DNA from 4 places in the Variovorax sp. GW821-FHT09A10 genome. Region 1 is predicted to be linked to each of the others. Evidence: predicted binding sites of a transcription regulator. Region 1 holds the regulator's gene; each other region holds the start of a gene.
The links. The regulator sigma-54, encoded in region 1, starts transcription at its own class of promoters, with help from an activator protein. The targets are predictions, from matches to a motif close to TGGCANGNAANCTGCTTT.
Positions count from the first base shown of each region.

Region 2: AC07Q9_RS16035 (nitrate- and nitrite sensing domain-containing protein) is a predicted target of sigma-54. The motif match lies at 1,504-1,521, and genes of this name have one in related genera.
Region 3: hmpA (NO-inducible flavohemoprotein) is a predicted target of sigma-54. The motif match lies at 1,617-1,634, and genes of this name have one in related genera.
Region 4: glnA (type I glutamate--ammonia ligase) is a predicted target of sigma-54. The motif match lies at 2,187-2,204, and genes of this name have one in related genera.

Region 1 covers NZ_JBWKPT010000006.1:43,271-47,407, reverse strand. Annotated here, with positions in the region: gene lptA (lipopolysaccharide transport periplasmic protein LptA) at 1-251, shown strand, start outside; gene lptB (LPS export ABC transporter ATP-binding protein) at 248-1,042, shown strand; gene rpoN (RNA polymerase factor sigma-54) at 1,060-2,652, shown strand; gene AC07Q9_RS21920 (phospholipase D family protein) at 2,663-4,137, shown strand, end outside.
Region 2 covers NZ_JBWKPT010000003.1:598,148-602,284, forward strand. Annotated here, with positions in the region: gene AC07Q9_RS16025 (alpha/beta hydrolase) at 1-455, shown strand, start outside; gene tsaD (tRNA (adenosine(37)-N6)-threonylcarbamoyltransferase complex transferase subunit TsaD) at 391-1,452, opposite strand; gene AC07Q9_RS16035 (nitrate- and nitrite sensing domain-containing protein) at 1,553-2,818, shown strand; gene AC07Q9_RS16040 (CmpA/NrtA family ABC transporter substrate-binding protein) at 3,139-4,137, shown strand, end outside.
Region 3 covers NZ_JBWKPT010000010.1:195,917-200,053, forward strand. Annotated here, with positions in the region: gene norR (nitric oxide reductase transcriptional regulator NorR) at 1-1,533, opposite strand, end outside; gene hmpA (NO-inducible flavohemoprotein) at 1,669-2,853, shown strand; gene cysK (cysteine synthase A) at 2,968-3,888, shown strand; gene AC07Q9_RS27760 (NAD(P)/FAD-dependent oxidoreductase) at 4,041-4,137, shown strand, end outside.
Region 4 covers NZ_JBWKPT010000001.1:380,476-384,612, reverse strand. Annotated here, with positions in the region: gene AC07Q9_RS01860 (sterol desaturase family protein) at 1-341, shown strand, start outside; gene AC07Q9_RS01855 (EI24 domain-containing protein) at 404-1,306, shown strand; gene AC07Q9_RS01850 (competence/damage-inducible protein A) at 1,303-2,103, shown strand; gene glnA (type I glutamate--ammonia ligase) at 2,251-3,666, shown strand; gene AC07Q9_RS01840 (hypothetical protein) at 3,813-4,137, shown strand, end outside.

The sequences.
Region 1 (4,137 bases):
ACGACCAGAGCAACGACACCTACACCGTCAACGGCTCCCTCGTGCCGCCGAACGCCGGCGTCTCGGCGGGCGGCGGTGGCCGCGTGAAGGCCATCCTCACGCCGAAGGCCACGCCGGCCCCGGCGGCAGGGGGCGCCGCACCGGCAGCGGGCGGCAAGAAGCCCGCGGCCCCGGCGCCTACCCCCGCGCCCGGCGCCGGGCTGCGCCCCAGCACCACGCTGGGCGGCACCGAAGGGGAAGGGCGCAAGTGATCGAAACCGCAGGAACCCCGCCCGCCGACGGCGTCCCGGGCAGCCGCCTCGTGGCGCGCGGCCTCAAGAAGAGCTACGGCAGCCGCACGGTCGTCAAAGACGTCTCGCTCGATGTGCAGAAGGGCGAAGTCGTCGGACTGCTCGGCCCCAACGGCGCGGGCAAGACCACCTCGTTCTACATGATCGTCGGGCTGGTACGCGCCGACGCCGGCGAGATCACCATCGACGGCGAGCCCATCGCCCACATGCCGATCCACCGCCGCGCGCGCATGGGCCTGAGCTACCTGCCGCAGGAAGCGTCGATCTTCCGCAAGCTCACGGTCGAGGAAAACGTGCGTGCCGTGCTCGAGCTGCAGCGCGAGCCCGACGCCAATGGTCGTCTGGTGGCGCTGTCGAAGCAGCACATCGACGAGCGCCTGACCGACCTGCTGGCCGACCTGCGCGTCGACCACCTGCGCGATTCGCCTGCGCTCGCACTGTCGGGCGGCGAGCGCCGTCGCGTCGAAATCGCGCGCGCGCTGGCCACCCAGCCGCGCTTCATCCTGCTGGACGAGCCCTTCGCCGGCATCGACCCGATCGCGGTGATCGAGATCCAGCGGATCATCAGCTTCCTGAAAGAGCGCGGCATCGGCGTGCTCATCACCGACCACAACGTGCGTGAAACGCTGGGCATCTGCGATCACGCGTTCATCATCAGCGACGGGCACGTGCTGGCACAAGGCACACCCTCGGAGATCGTCGACAACGCCGAGGTACGCAGGGTGTACCTGGGCGAGCACTTCCGCATGTAAGGGAGGGGCGGGTCTCCATGAAGCAAGGGCTGTCCCTTCGCGTCTCGCAGCATCTGGCGCTGACGCCACAGCTGCAGCAGTCCATTCGCCTGCTTCAGCTCTCCACGCTCGAACTGAGCCAGGAGGTGGAGCAGATGCTGGATGAGAACCCGTTCCTCGAACGCACCGCGGAAGAAGCGGCGCGCGAGGAGTTCGGGCTCGATGCTGTCGACACGCCCGTGCCGCGCGACGATGGGGGTGAAACCGGCGAAGGCGATTTCGCCCCGGCGCCGACCAGCAGCGCGACGACCACCGCCAGCGAAACCACGTCCACGCCCGACTCCGACGGCCCCGCCGCCGAGATCACCGAGCGCGAGCCCGACTGGGAAGGCGACGGCACCGTCGAGATGGCACCCGACGACAGCGAGTGGGGCAGCGATGCACCCGCACGCCAGAACAACCTGGGCGACGACGAACGTGCCGACGCCACCGAACTCGCGCGCAGCCAGGAGTCGCTGCAGTCCTTCCTGCACCGCCAGGCGTTGAGCCTGCGGCTGAACGAGAACGATTGCGCCGCGCTGCGCTTTTTGATCGAATCGCTCAACGACGACGGCTACCTCGAAGACTCGCTGCCCGCGCTGGCCTCGGGCCTGGCGGGCGACGACAACGACCAGTTCGACGACCTCGTGCACCACTTCCAGGTGGCGCTGGGCCTGCTGCAGAGCCTGGAGCCCGCCGGTGTCGGCGCGCGCGACCTCGGCGAATGCCTGAGCATCCAGCTGAAGGCGCTCGCCAGCGAAGACGAGACCGAGGCCGAAGCGCTCATCCGCAAGACCGCCATCGCGATCTGCAAGCAGCCGATGGAGCTGCTCGCGCGGCGCGACTTCAAGCGCCTGGCCACGCTCACGCGCACGAACGAAGAGCTGGTGCGTTCGGCGCTGCAGATCATTGCGCGCCTGGAGCCCAAGCCGGGCCGCCGCTTCGTGGACGTCGAGCGCAACATCGTCATTCCCGACGTGATCGTCACGAAGACCGGCCGCGGCACCAACATCAAGTTCCGCGTCATGCTGAACCCCGAGGTCATGCCGCGCCTGCGCGTGCACGACATCTACGCCGGTGCGCTCAAGTCGCACAAGGGCGAGGGCAGCCAGGCGCTGTCGCAGCGGCTGCAGGAGGCGCGCTGGTTCATCAAGAACATCCAGCAGCGCTTCGACACCATCCTGCGCGTGAGCAACGCCATCGTCGAGCGGCAGAAGAGCTACTTCGTGCACGGCGAGCTGGCCATGCGCCCGCTGGTGCTGCGCGAGATCGCCGACGAACTCGGCCTGCACGAATCGACCATCTCGCGCGTGACCACCGCCAAGTACATGTCGACGCCCTTCGGCACGGTCGAGCTCAAGTACTTCTTCGGTTCGGCGCTGGGCACCGAGACCGGCGGCAACGCGTCGAGCACTGCGGTGCGCGCGCTCATCAAGCAGTTCGTGAGTTCCGAGAGCATCAAGAAGCCGCTGTCCGACAGCCAGATCTCCGAGATGCTGAAAGAGCAGGGCATCGAGTGCGCGCGCCGCACCGTCGCCAAGTACCGCGAAGCGCTGCGCATCGCGCCGGCCAACCTGCGCAAGGCCCTGTAGAAGACCGACGATGACGAGCCGCCTGCTGTCGCGCTGTGGGCATGGGGTGGTCGTCATCGCGGCGGCGCTGCTGTTTGCCGGCTGCGCCACGCTGCCCGACGAGGCCCCGCGCCCGCCCACCAAGGCCATCGCCGTCTCGGCCGACACCGCGCTCGGCAAGATCGCGCTGGCCTCGCAGCCCGACCCCGACCTCAGCGGCTTTCGCCTGATGCCCGGCGGCGACTTCGCCTTCGACACGCGGCTGCAGCTGGCGCGCCGCGCGCAGCGCACGCTCGACGTGCAGTACTACCAGATCGAGAACGACGAGACCGGCCGCTACCTGCTGCGCACCCTGCGCGATGCCGCCCAGCGCGGCGTGCGCGTGCGCCTGTTGATGGACGACCTGTACACCTCGGGCGAAGACGAGCTGCTGCTCGGCCTGGCCGCCACGCCGAACGTCGAGCTGCGCCTGTTCAACCCGTTCCCGGCCGGGCGCGGCAGCCTGCTCAAGCGCTTCACCGCGTCGCTGTTCGACTTCAGCCGCGTCAACCGCCGCATGCACAACAAGCTCTTCATCGCCGACGGCGCGATGGCGGTGGCGGGCGGGCGCAACATCGGCAACCAGTACTTCCGCCGCACCACCGGCCCGAACTTCATCGACCTCGACACCTTCGTCACGGGCGCGCTGATCCCGCGCCTGGGCGTGCTGTTCGACCAGTACTGGAACAGCCCGCACGTGCGCCCGATCGGCGCGGTCGTGCACACCGACCTGCCGCGCGAAGAACTGCAGCGCCGCTTCGACGCCGCCACCGGCCCCGACACCACGCCGCCGCCGCCCAAACCTGCGCCCAACGACCTGCTCGGCTACAGCCCGGTGGCCGACGACCTCGACGCCGGCAAGCTCGGCCTGATCTGGACCACCGCCGAGGCGTATGCCGATTCGCCCGACCGCGTGATCGGCAAGACCGCGTCGTACGGCGGCGTGCCGCTGCTCGACGTCGACAGCGTGCGCTACAACGTGGTCGAGCAGATGCGCCGCGCGCGCAGCGAGGTGACGCTGGTCTCGCCCTACCTGATCCCGGGCGCGTCGGGGCTGGAGGTGATGCGCGAGATCCGCGGGCGCAACGTGAAGATCAGCGTGGTCACCAACTCGCTCGCCGCCACCGACGAGCCGCTGGTCCACACCGCCTACCGCCGCTACCGCGCCGACATGCTGGCGCTGGGCGCCGAGCTGCACGAGCTGAGTTCCGCGCGCACGCGGCGCAGCGTGCGGCTCGGTTTGTTCGGCACGTCGGTGGGGCGGCTGCACGCCAAGTCGGCGGTGATCGACCAGCGCATCCTGTTCGTCGGCTCGATGAATTTCGATCCGCGCTCCGAGATCCACAACACCGAGATCGGCCTGTTCATCCGCAGCCCCGAGATGGCGCAGCAGACCCTGAAGCTGCTCGACGTGCTCAAGCAGCAGGGCGCCTACCGGCTGCGCTTTGCCGAAGGCGCCGATGCGGG
Region 2 (4,137 bases), on a different contig from region 1:
CGCGGCCGGGCTCGGTGGACGGCATCGTGGCGCTGGCGCCCTACCTCGGGCGCCGCGTGCTCGGCGCGGAAATCAAGAAGGCCGGCGGCCTGCGCACGTGGCAGGCCCCCACCGGGCCGCAGCCCGACGAGGAGCCCGACCGCAAGCTCTGGCCCTTCTTCCAGCAGTACCTGGCGCCGAAGCCTTCCAAAGACCTGCCGCCGCTGTACCTGGGTTTCGGCCTGGCCGACCGCTTTGCCAGCAACCACAAGCTGCTGGCCGACGCCCTGCCGCCGGGACGCGTGTTCACCACCGAAGGCGGCCATGACTGGCCCGAATGGCGCCAGCTCTGGCGCAATGTGCTCGACGTGCTGCCGCTGCCTTCACTGGGGCGCGGCGCACGCGCGCCGGCTACGCGGTTTCCGGCTGCGGCGTCTCGGGCGTCATCAGCGATGCCATCGGCCATCGCGGCTTGACGTCGAAGGCATAGCGCTCGGTGGCCTGCGACAGGCCCGACTGCAGCCGCATGGCGGCGGCCATGGCGATCATGGCGCCGTTGTCGGTGCACAGGTGCAGCTCGGGGTAGTGCACGCGCACCTTGCGCTTGGCGCAGGCCGCGTTCAACTGCTCGCGCAGGTTCCTGTTGGCCCCCACGCCGCCGGCCACCACCAGCCGCTTCAGGCCGGTCTGGTCCAGCGCCGCGAGCGACTTCTTCAGCAGCACCTCGACGATGGCCGCCTGCGTGGAAGCGGCCAGATCGGCCTTGCGCGCCTCGAGCTGGTCGCCGAGCTTCTTGGCCTGCGTGAGCACGGCCGTCTTCAGGCCGGCAAACGAAAAGTCGAGATCGCCGCTGTGCAGCAGCGGGCGCGGCAGCTTGAAGGCCGCGGCGTCGCCCTCTTCGGCCAGCTTCGCGAGCCAGGGGCCGCCGGGGTACGGCAGGCCCATGAGCTTGGCGCTCTTGTCGAAGGCCTCGCCGGCCGCGTCGTCAATGGTCTCGCCGAGCAGTTCGTAGCGGCCCACGCCGTCGACCCGCATCAGCTGCGTGTGGCCGCCCGACACCAGCAGTGCCACGAACGGGAATTCGGGCGGATCGGCGCTCAGGAACGGCGACAGCAGATGCCCCTCGAGGTGATGCACCCCCAGCACCGGCTTGCCCAGCGCCACGCCGAGCGCGCAGGCCACGCCCGCGCCCACGAGCAGCGCGCCGGCCAGGCCCGGGCCGCGCGTGTAGGCCACCACGTCGATCTCGGCCAGCGAGCGCCCGGCCTCGGCCATGACGGCTTCGGTGAGCGGCAGCACGCGGCGGATGTGGTCGCGGCTGGCCAGCTCGGGCACCACGCCGCCGTAGGCCTGGTGCATGGCGATCTGGCTGTGCAGCGCGTGCGAACGCAGCAGCGGCAGCGCGTCGCCGTGCGACTCGACCAGCGCCACGCCGGTCTCGTCGCAGGATGATTCGATTCCCAACAAGAGCATGGCGCCGAGTGTAGGGGCCGCCCGCCGGCGGCGCCCGCGAAGGGGCAAGCGAGGCACGGAAGTTGCACGAGCGGAAGGCGCCCCTTCCGCGCCTCCACGAATGACTTCCGGCCTGAGCTTCCTGATTGCCGCGCGCCGATGCGAGATCGACGCGCTGGACCAGCTCGCGCGCACCAGCGAGCTGGTCGGCGCCATCGGGCGGCTCGTGCATGCGCTGCAGCGCGAGCGCGGCATGTCGAACGTGTTCCTGGCCTCGCACGGCGGGCGCTTCGCCGACCAGCGCGCACCGCAGATCGCCGAATGCCTGGCGCTCGAGCAGCAGGTGCGCGCCGGCTTCGACCGGCTCGAGGCCGAGCACCACCGCGCGGTGGGCGCCGGCCACGGCGCGCGCCTGTTCAGCCGCATCGCCTGGGTGCTGCCCGGCCTGGACGCCCTGCCCGCGCTGCGCCGGCGCATCGACGCGCTCGAACTCCAGCCCGCGCAGGCCGTGGCCGCCTTCGCCAAGCTCGTGGCCGGCCTTCTGGCGGTGGTGTTCGAGGCGGCCGACGGCGCCACCGACCCCGAGATCTCGCGCCTGCTGGTGGCGATGTTCAACTTCATGCAGGGCAAGGAGTTCGCCGGCCAGGAGCGCGCCTTCGGCGCCGCCGCGCTCGCGCTGGGCCGGGGCGACGACGCGCAGCGCCAGCAGTGGCGCCACCTCATCGAGTCGCAGGAGCGCTGCTTCCAGGTCTTCATCGACTTCTCGGGCGACGCGGTGCGCACGCTGTGGCACGACAGCCAGTCTGACGCCGTGCTGGCCGAGCTCGAGCGCCTGCGCCGCAAGGGCGCCACCTCGGTGCCGGCCGACGCGCTGCTGAGCCAGGCCTGGTTCGACTGCTGCACCCGGCGCATCGACGCCATGCAGACGGTCGAGAACCGCCTCTCGGCCGACCTGCGCGCGCTGTGCGACCACAAGACCGCCCAGGCGCGCAGCGAACTGGCGGCCTACCGGCAGCTGCTCGGCACGCTGGCCCCGCAGGCCGGCGGCGCGCTCTTCTTCGACGATGCCCAGCAGGCGCAGGACGCCACGCCGGCGCAGCTCGGGCGCCACCTCGAGCGCTCGGTGCTCGACATGGTCCAGGAGCAGTCGCAGCGCCTGCAGGCCATGAGCGACGAACTCGACACCGTGCGTGCCTCGCTCAACGAACGCAAGATCGTCGAGCGCGCCAAGGGCCTGCTGATGGCGCACCGGCGCCTGAGCGAGGCCGAGGCGCACAAGATGCTGCGCCAGACCGCCATGAACCAGAAGCGCCGCCTCGTCGACGTGGCCGAGTCGATGCTGGCCATGGCCGACTACCTGCCGCTCGAAGCTGCACCGCGGCGCTGACCCGAGCCGCTTGGATTGGTGCAGCGCACAACAGTTGTGCGTCGCCCGGGTTAGCGAGCCAGCAGGAACTTTCTCCCGCACCAGCGCGCCCTGCCAGCTATCTTTTCCATAGCTCCCAACGGCGGGTTCGAGCTGGCACGTCGCTTGCGTAGTCCTTGGCACGGGACCGCAAGGTCTCAAAGGCAGGTTGCACCCAACGGCGGGTGCGGCCCACCGAACCGGACAAAGGCGTCCCCATCCCGCAAGGGCTCGTTCACGAGCAGCCCCTGCGCGGTGCGGACGCCTTTTCGTTTTTGTCTTTCACTTCTGGAGCCCCGCCCATGTCCGATCTGCTGCTGAAAACCAAACTGAGCCGGCGCCGCGTGCTGCAGGCCGCCGCCCTCGGCGCCGTGGGCATCGACCCCGCGCTGCGCGCCGCCGTCTGGGCCCAGGGCTCGGACAAGCCCGAGAAGGAAGAAGTGAAGATCGGCTTCATCCCGCTGACCGACTGCGCCAGCGTGGTGATGGCCTCGGTGCTGGGCATCGACAAGAAGTACGGCGTGAAGATCGTGCCCAGCAAGGAAGCCAGCTGGGCCGGCGTGCGCGACAAGCTGGTGAACGGCGACCTCGACATGGCGCACGTGCTCTACGGCCTCGTGTACGGCATGCACCTGGGCGTGAGCGGCCCGAAGAAGGACATGGCCGTGCTCATGACCCTGAACAACAACGGCCAGGCCATCACGCTGTCCAAGAAGCTGGCCGACAAGGGCGCGGTCGATGCGGCCTCGCTCGCCAAGCTCATCGCCAAGGAAAAGGGCGAATACACCTTCGCCCACACCTTCCCCACCGGCACGCACGCCATGTGGCTCTACTACTGGCTCGCCTCGGCCGGCATCGACCCGTTCAAGGACGTGAAGAACATCACCGTGCCGCCTCCGCAGATGGTGGCCAACATGCGCGTGGGCAACATGGACGGCTACTGCGTGGGCGAGCCCTGGGGCCAACGCGCGATCATGGACGGCATCGGCTTCACCGGCATCACCACCCAGGACATCTGGAAGGACCACCCCGAGAAGGTGCTCGGCACCACCGGCGACTTCGTGAAGAAGTACCCCAACTCCGCGCGCGCGGTGACGGCCGCGATCCTCGAGGCCAGCAAGTGGATCGACACCGGCCTGCAGAACAAGAACAAGATGGCCGAGACCATCGCTGACAAGAGCTACGTCAACACCAGCGTGGACGCCATCAACCAGCGCATCCTGGGCCGCTACACCAACGGCCTGGGCAAGAGCTGGGACGACCCCAACCACATGAAGTTCTACAACGGCGGCGCCGTGAAC
Region 3 (4,137 bases), on a different contig from region 1:
TCGATGGAAGTTGCTGCGGTCGATGCCGGCCTCGCGCGCGGCGCTGGCCACGCGACCGCCGTGGCGGGCGAGCAGTTCCGAGAGCCAGGCCCGCTGGAAGGCTTCGGTCGCCTCGCGCAGCGTGCCGCCCGCGATGGCAGGCCCCGCATGTTCATTCGCCGGGGCCTGCGCGGGCGCTGCCATGGCGCTTCCCACGACGGCAGCGCTGTCCAGCGCCAGGTGATGCGGTTCGATGGCCGTCCAGCGCGAGCCGCGCGGCTGCTCCCTGAACGCCCGCAGCGAGGCGCGGCTGATCACATGCTCGAGCTCGCGCACATTGCCCGGCCAGCCGTGCGCCAGCATGGCGGCCTTCGACGCCGGCGAGAGCCGCAGGTTGCGCGCGCCCAGCCGGTGCTGGTTCTCCTCGAGAAAGCTGCCGGCCAGCACGAGCACGTCGCGCCCCCGTTCGCGCAGCGGCGCGACGACGAGCGGATAGACCGACAGCCGGTGGTACAGGTCGGCGCGAAAACGCCCCTGCGCGATCGCCGCGGGCAGGTCGCGGTTGGTGGCCGCGATCACGCGCACGTCGACCTTGCGCATGCGGTCGCTGCCGGGGCGCTGCACCTCGCCGCTTTGCAGCACGCGCAGCAGCTTGGCCTGCACGCTCAGCGGCAGCTCGCCGACCTCGTCGAGAAAGAGCGTGCCGCCGTCGGCGATCTCGAACTTGCCGTCGCGGTCCTGCACGGCGCCGGTGAACGCGCCGCGCTTGTGGCCGAAGAGCTCGCTGTCGGCCAGCGACTCGGGCAGCGCCGCGCAGTTGACCTGCACGAGCGGCTGCTCGCTGCGGCGCGAGCGCGCGTGCAGGCGCTGCGCGACCAGGTCCTTGCCGACGCCGGTTTCGCCGAGCAGCAGCACCGTGAGGTCGGACACGGCGACGGTGTCGATCTCGTGGCACAGCTGCTTCATCGCCGGGCTGCTGCCCAGCAGCTCGCGCGGGGCGCCACGCCCTGCGCGCAGGGCCTGCGCGACGGCCTGCTCGCGCATCGCGCGCGCCTGCATCTCGCGGATCGTGTGGGCGGCCTCGATGCCGGTTTCGACGAGCGCGACCAGTGCCTCCATCTGCGCCGGGCCCACGGCGTCGAAGGCGTGTGGCTCCAGCGCATCCAGCGTGAGCAGCCCCCAGACGGCGCCGCGCAGGCGCAGCGGCGCGCCCATGCAGTCGTGCACCGGCAGGATGCCCGGCTGGCCGGCAACGAGGCCGTCGTACGGGTCGGGCAGGTTGCTGTCGTGGGCGAAACGCAGGCCCCGTTCGCTGGCGAGCAGGCGCGCAAAACGCGGATGGGCGGCGACGGGAAACTGGCGCCCGAGGGTCTCATCGCTCAGGCCGTCGACCGCGACGGGCTTCAGCACGTCGACGTCGAGCTGCAGCAGCGCGGCGGCATCGCAGCGGACCAGTCCGCGCGCGGCGGCGAGCAGCGACCGGTAGCGGGCAGCCTCGGCTTCGGGCTCGGGCGGCGGGGCCTCGGTGGTCGAATCGACACGCAATGTGGTCATAAATACAACCTTGAATTTGTTGTGAATTTGACCACGCCTGATAAATCCCCAATGGCGTCAAGCACTTGCAGCGGCCTTCCGGCTGGCACGGATCGTGAGAAGACAAAGGCATCTCAACAGAAGAAGCGTCAGACCATGAACCCGCAAACCATCGCCATCGTCAAGTCCACCGTGCCCGCGCTTCAGGCCCACGGCGAGGCCATCACCAGCCACTTCTACAAGATCATGTTCGAGGGCCATCCGCAGGTGAAGGCCTTCTTCAACGAAGCGCACCAAGCCGCCGGCACGCAGGCGCGCGCGCTGGCGGGCGCGGTCATCGCGTACGGCGCACACATCGACCGACTCGAAGCGATCGCCGGCGCCCTGCCCCGCATCATCCAGAAGCACGCCGCGCTGGGCGTGCTGCCGGAGCACTACCCGATCGTCGGCCACTACCTGCTGCGCGCCGTGAAGGAGGTGCTCGGCGATGCCGCGACCGACGAGGTGATCGCCGCCTGGGGCGAAGCCTACGAATCGCTGGCGGGCCTGCTCATCGCCGCGGAAGAAGCCGTCTACAGCGCCAACGCGGCGCAACCCGGTGGATGGCGCGGCACGCGCGAATTCCGCGTGGCCCGGCGCGAGGACGAAAGCGAGGTCATCACCTCGTTCTACCTGGAGCCCGTGGACGGCGGCGCGCTGCTGGCGTTCTCGCCGGGGCAATACCTCACGCTGGTGCTGGAGATCGACGGCCAGCCGGTGCGGCGCAACTACTCGCTGTCCGACGCGCCGGGCAAGCCGTGGTACCGCATCAGCGTGAAGAAGGAAGAAGGCGGTCGCGCCTCGAACTGGCTGCACGAGGCCGCCGCGGTCGGCACGCGGCTGCAGGCGCAGGCACCGTGCGGCGACTTCGTGCTGCAGCCCGCGGGCGAGCAGACCCGTCCGCTGGTGCTGGTGACGGGCGGCGTGGGCATCACGCCCGCCATGAGCATGCTCGAGTCGATGGCCCACACGGGCCGGCCGGTGCACTTCGTCCATGCGGCGCGGCACGGCGGCGCGCATGCCTTCCGCGCCCGCGTGGACGCGCTGGCGCAGCGGCATGCGAACGTGAAGCCGCTGTATGTCTACGACGCGCCGCGCGAGAGCGACACGCCGCATGCGACCGGCTTCGTCACCCGCGAGCTGCTGGCCGGGCTGTTGCCGGAAGACCGCGATGTCGACCTGTACTTTCTCGGGCCGAAGCCCTTCATGCAGGCGGTGTATGCGAACGGGCTGGCGCTCGGCGTGCCGAAGCAGCAGCTTCGCTACGAGTTCTTCGGGCCGTTGGAAGCCCTGGAGGCCTGAACCGCAACGGCCTGCCATCCCTCGGGCTGAAACGGTCGCGGGCCGGGTGCAACCCGGCCCAGGGGGCGCCACAATGCGCGCTGACCATCCGACCCTCGCACCCAAGGAGATTCCATGAAGGCCCAGAACATCCTCCAGACCATCGGCAACACGCCGCACATCCGCATCAACCGCCTGTTCGGCCATGCGAAGCAGCAGGTCTGGATCAAGTCGGAGCGCGCCAACCCCGGCGGCTCGATCAAGGACCGCATCGCGCTCGCGATGGTGGAAGACGCCGAGAAGAGCGGCGCGCTCAAGCCCGGCGGCACCATCGTCGAGCCCACCTCGGGCAACACCGGCATCGGCCTGGCGATGGTCGCGGCCGTCAAGGGCTACAAGCTGATCCTGGTGATGCCCGACAGCATGTCGGTGGAGCGCCGCCGCCTCATGCTGGCCTACGGCGCCACCTTCGACCTCACGCCGCGCGCCAACGGCATGAAGGGCTCCATCGCCCGCGCCGAGGAAATCGTGGCCGGCACGCCGGGCGCGTGGATGCCGCAGCAGTTCAACAACCCCGCCAACGTCGACGTGCACGTGCGCACCACGGCCGAAGAGATCGCGGCCGACTTTCCCGAGGGCATCGACGTGCTCATCACCGGCGTGGGCACGGGCGGCCACATCACCGGCGTGGCGAAGGTGCTCAAGAAGAAGTGGCCCAAGCTGCAGGTGTTCGCGGTGGAGCCCGTGGCCTCGCCCGTGATCTCGGGCGGCGCGCCGGCGCCCCACCCCATCCAGGGCATCGGCGCGGGCTTCATTCCGAAGAACCTGGACACCTCGCTGCTCGACGGCGTGCTGCAGGTCGACGCCGAACCCGCGCGCGAAATGGCGCGCCGCTGCGCGGTCGAGGAAGGCATCCTGGTCGGCATCTCGTCGGGCGCGACGCTCGCGGCCATCGCGCAGAAGCTGCCCTCGCTGGCACCCGATGCGGTGGTGCTGGGCTTCAACTACGACACCGGCGAGCGCTACCTCTCGGTCGAGGGCTTCCTGCCCGCGTAATCTGGCTCGCCCCCAGGCTACGCGCACTTCGTGTCGCTTCTCCAACCCCCTACCGGGGGCAACACCAGCGGCCCGGCAAAGCCGGTTCCGCGGTGTTCCACGCATGGCGACGTTAAAATGCCCGGCTGCTTGATAACCACAAGCCCCACGACATGCTGCGAATCTCCGAACTCAAACTCCCGCTCGACCACGCCCCAGAGGCGCTGGTCACCCTGATCGCCCGAACGCTCGACGTTCCGACCGAAGCGA
Region 4 (4,137 bases), on a different contig from region 1:
TCACCCAGCTCAGCGAGAGTCTGCAGCACGCCAACCTGCGGCTGAGCTTCGGGGCGATCGGCGAGCGGCTGTGGGTCAGCCCGCGCTTTCACCGGCTGCACCACAGCATCGGGCTGGGCCATGAGTCGCACGGCCGGAGCACGCTCGGCGGCCACAACTTCGGCGTGCTGCTGCCCTGGTGGGACATGCTCTTTCGCACCGCCAACTTCGAGAACCGCTACGACCCGACCGGCATCCGCGACCAGGTCGAGCCCGGCGCCGACGGCCGCCCGCGCGACTACGGCCAGGGCTTCTGGTCGCAGCAGTGGCTGGGGCTGAAGCGGCTGTTCGGCCGCGCCTGATTCCGCCGCCAACGCAGGGCCGGCGGCTGGCGGGCCGGGGCCTTGCGCTATCCTCGAACCTCATGCGCCTGCTCCTCGACTCCTTCTGGCGCGCGGTGGCGTATTGCATGCTCCCGCGCGTGATCGTGCTGTCGCTCCTGCCATTGGCGCTCATGGTGCTGCTGGCCGCGGGGCTCGGTTACTTCTACTGGGACGCGGCCGTCGCCTGGACGCGCGAGGCCCTCGACGCCTGGCCGTTGCTGTCCAGCTTCTGGGCCTGGATCGGGCGCCTGTTCTCGGCTGACGTCACGGCCGCGCTGGCGCCGTTGGTGGTGGTGTTCGGCGTCACGCCGCTGATCGTGGTGCTGTCGCTGCTGATCGTGGCCGGCTTCATGGCGCCGGCGCTCACCAAGCTCGCGGCCGAACGGCGCTTTCCGACGCTCGAACAGAAGAAGGGCGCCTCCTTCTTCGGCAGCGTGCTGCGCTCGCTCGGCGCCACGGTGCTGGCGCTGATCGCCCTGGTGGTGTCGATGCCGCTGTGGCTCATTCCGCCGCTGGTGCTGATCCTGCCGCCGCTGATCTGGGGCTGGCTCACCTACCGGGTGATGAGCTTCGACGCGCTGGCCGAGCACGCCAGCCCTGAAGAACGCGCCACGCTGCTGCGCACCCACCGGCTGCCGCTGCTGTGCATCGGCGTGCTGTGCGGCTACCTGGGTGCCGCGCCGAGCATCGTCTGGGCCTCGGGCCTGCTGTTCGCCGCCGCCTTCTTCGTGCTTGTGCCGATCGCCATCTGGATCTACACGCTGGTCTTTGCCTTCTCCGCGCTCTGGTTCGCGCACTACTGCCTCGACGCCCTGGCTCAGCTGCGCGCCCAGCGCGCGGCGCTGCAGCCCGCGGCCGGCAGCGGCGACGCGCAACAGGTGCTCGAGGCGGCCGAAACCACCGAGGCCAACAAGGCCGCTCTCTCTCAATGGGGTTCACCATGACACGCGCATTCGGTCTCATCGTCGTCGGCGACGAGATCCTTTCCGGCAAGCGGGCCGACAAGCACATGGCCAAGGTCATCGAGCTGCTGGCCGCGCGCGGCCTGCAGCTGGGCTGGGCCGAATACGTGGGCGACGAGCCCACGCGGATCACCGCGGCGCTCATGCGCGCCTTCGCCTCGGGCGACATCGTGTTCTCGACCGGCGGCATCGGCGCCACGCCCGACGACCACACCCGCCAGTGCGCCGCCCAGGCCCTGCGCGTGCCGCTGGCGCTGCACCCCGAGGCCGAAGTGCTGATCCGCGAGCGCATGCAGGACACGGCCAAGGAGCAGGGCGTGCCCTACGAGCCCGACCGGCCCGACAACATCCACCGCCTGAACATGGGCGTGTTTCCGCAGGGCGCGTCCATCATCCGCAACCCGTACAACAAGATCCCGGGGTTCAGCGTCGAGCACGTGCATTTCGTGCCGGGCTTCCCGGTCATGGCCTGGCCGATGATCGAGTCGGTGCTCGACAGCCGCTATGCCGATCTGTTCACCCGCAACGCCATCGCCGAGAAGTCCGTGATCGTTTTCGGTGCGATGGAAGCCACCCTCACGCCCCTGATGCAGGCCATCGAGCAGGCCCACGCCGGCATCAAGGTGTTCAGCCTCCCCAGCGTGGATCACCCCCAGTACGGGCGCCACATCGAGCTGGGCGTCAAGGGCGACCCCGCGAAGCTCGATGCCGCCTATGGCCAGCTCATCGAAGGCCTGCACACTTTCGATGCAAAGCTTGGCCCCGAATTGGTGCGTTAATTCGGATTGCACCAGTTTGGTGATTATTTCCTTTTCCGGCAGCCCCTGGGCCGTCACCCGGGCCTCATCCGGCGGGGTGACAATGGCACAGAAACTGCATCCTCCCGTCCCTGTATTCCTAACCACCATCCAACTCAGGAGAAACTGATGGCAAAGACCGTCGCCGATGTACTCAAGCTCGTCAAGGAAAACGAGGTCAAGTTCGTCGACTTGCGCTTCACCGACACCCGCGGCAAGGAACAGCACGTCACCGTGCCTGTGTCGCACTTCGATGAAGACAAATTCACCTCGGGCCACGCGTTCGACGGTTCGTCCATCGCCGGTTGGAAGGGCATCGAAGCCTCGGACATGCAGCTCATGCCCGACCCGAACACCGCCAACATCGACCCGTTCTTCGAAGAAACGACGCTGATCCTGACCTGCGACGTGATCGACCCGGCCGACGGCAAGGCCTACGAGCGCGACCCGCGTTCGCTCGCCAAGCGCGCCGAGGCGTACATGAAGGCGTCCGGCCTGGGCGACACCGCCTACTTCGGACCGGAACCCGAATTCTTCGTGTTCGACGGCGTGCGCTGGAAGAACGACATGTCGGGCTGCTTCGTGAAGATCGAGTCCGAAGAAGCCTCGTGGAACACCGACAAGGAGTTCGAGCACGGCAACAGCGGCCACCGTCCCGCAGTCAAGGGCGGCTACTTCCCGGTGCCCCCGGTCGACAGCTTCCAGGACATGCGCTCCGAAATGAGCCTGGTGCTCGAATCGCTGGGCATCCCGGTCGAAGTGCATCACCATGAAGTGGCCAACGCCGGCCAGCTCGAAATCGGCACCCGCTTCAGCACGCTGGTGCAGCGCGCCGACTGGGTCCAACTGCAGAAGTATGTGATCCACAACGTGGCCCACGCCTACGGCAAGACCGCCACCTTCATGCCCAAGCCCATCGTCGGCGACAACGGTTCCGGCATGCACGTGCACCAGTCGGTCTGGAAGGACGGCAAGAACCTGTTCGCCGGCGACGGCTACGCAGGCCTGTCGGACTTCGCACTGCACTACATCGGCGGCATCATCAAGCACGCCCGTGCCCTGAACGCCATCACGAACCCCGGCACCAACAGCTACAAGCGCCTGGTGCCCGGCTTCGAAGCCCCGGTGAAGCTGGCCTACTCGGCCAAGAACCGCTCGGCCTCGATCCGCATCCCGTTCGTGGCCAACCCGAAGGGCCGCCGCGTCGAAGCGCGCTTCCCCGATCCGCTGATGAACCCGTACCTGGGCTTTGCCGCGCTGCTGATGGCCGGCCTGGACGGCGTGGAAAACAAGATCCATCCGGGCGAAGCCGCCAGCAAGGACCTGTACCACCTGCCGCCGGAAGAAGACGCGCTGATCCCGACCGTCTGCCACAGCCTGGACCAGGCCCTGGAGCACCTGGACAAGGACCGTGCGTTCCTGACCAAGGGCGGCGTGTTCACCGACTCGTACATCGACGCGTACATCGACCTCAAGATGCAGGAAGTCACGCGCTTCCGCATGGCGACGCACCCCGTCGAATTCGACATGTACTACTCGCTGTAAAAAGCGCCACAGCAAGCCCGCCCCGGCGGGCAAGTAAGACAAAAGGACGGCCCCGGCCGTCCTTTTTCCTTGGTGCGGAACATCCCATCGTGAGAGGGCCCGAATTGCATCAAAATGCGCGTTTGTCGCGCCCTCTCCGGAATCAAATGAAGACTGTCTCCCTGATTTTCCTGGCCGCCGCCTCGTTCGCCACCGCCACGGCGGCGCTCGCGCAAGAGCGCGTCTGGCGCTGCGGCAACGAGTACACCAACAACGCGACCGTGGCCCAGCAAAAGGGCTGCAAGATCATGGAAGGCGGCAACGTCACCGTCGTGCAGGGCACGAAGCCTTCGGGCGGCGGTGGTGGCAGCGCGTCGTCGTCGGGCTCGGGCGGTTCGGCCGCGCGCGCTCCGGCGGGCAGCCCGCGCGTCGAAGGCGTCGACCAGCGCGCGCGTGACGGCGAGGCGCGTTCGGTGCTCGAAGCCGAGCTGC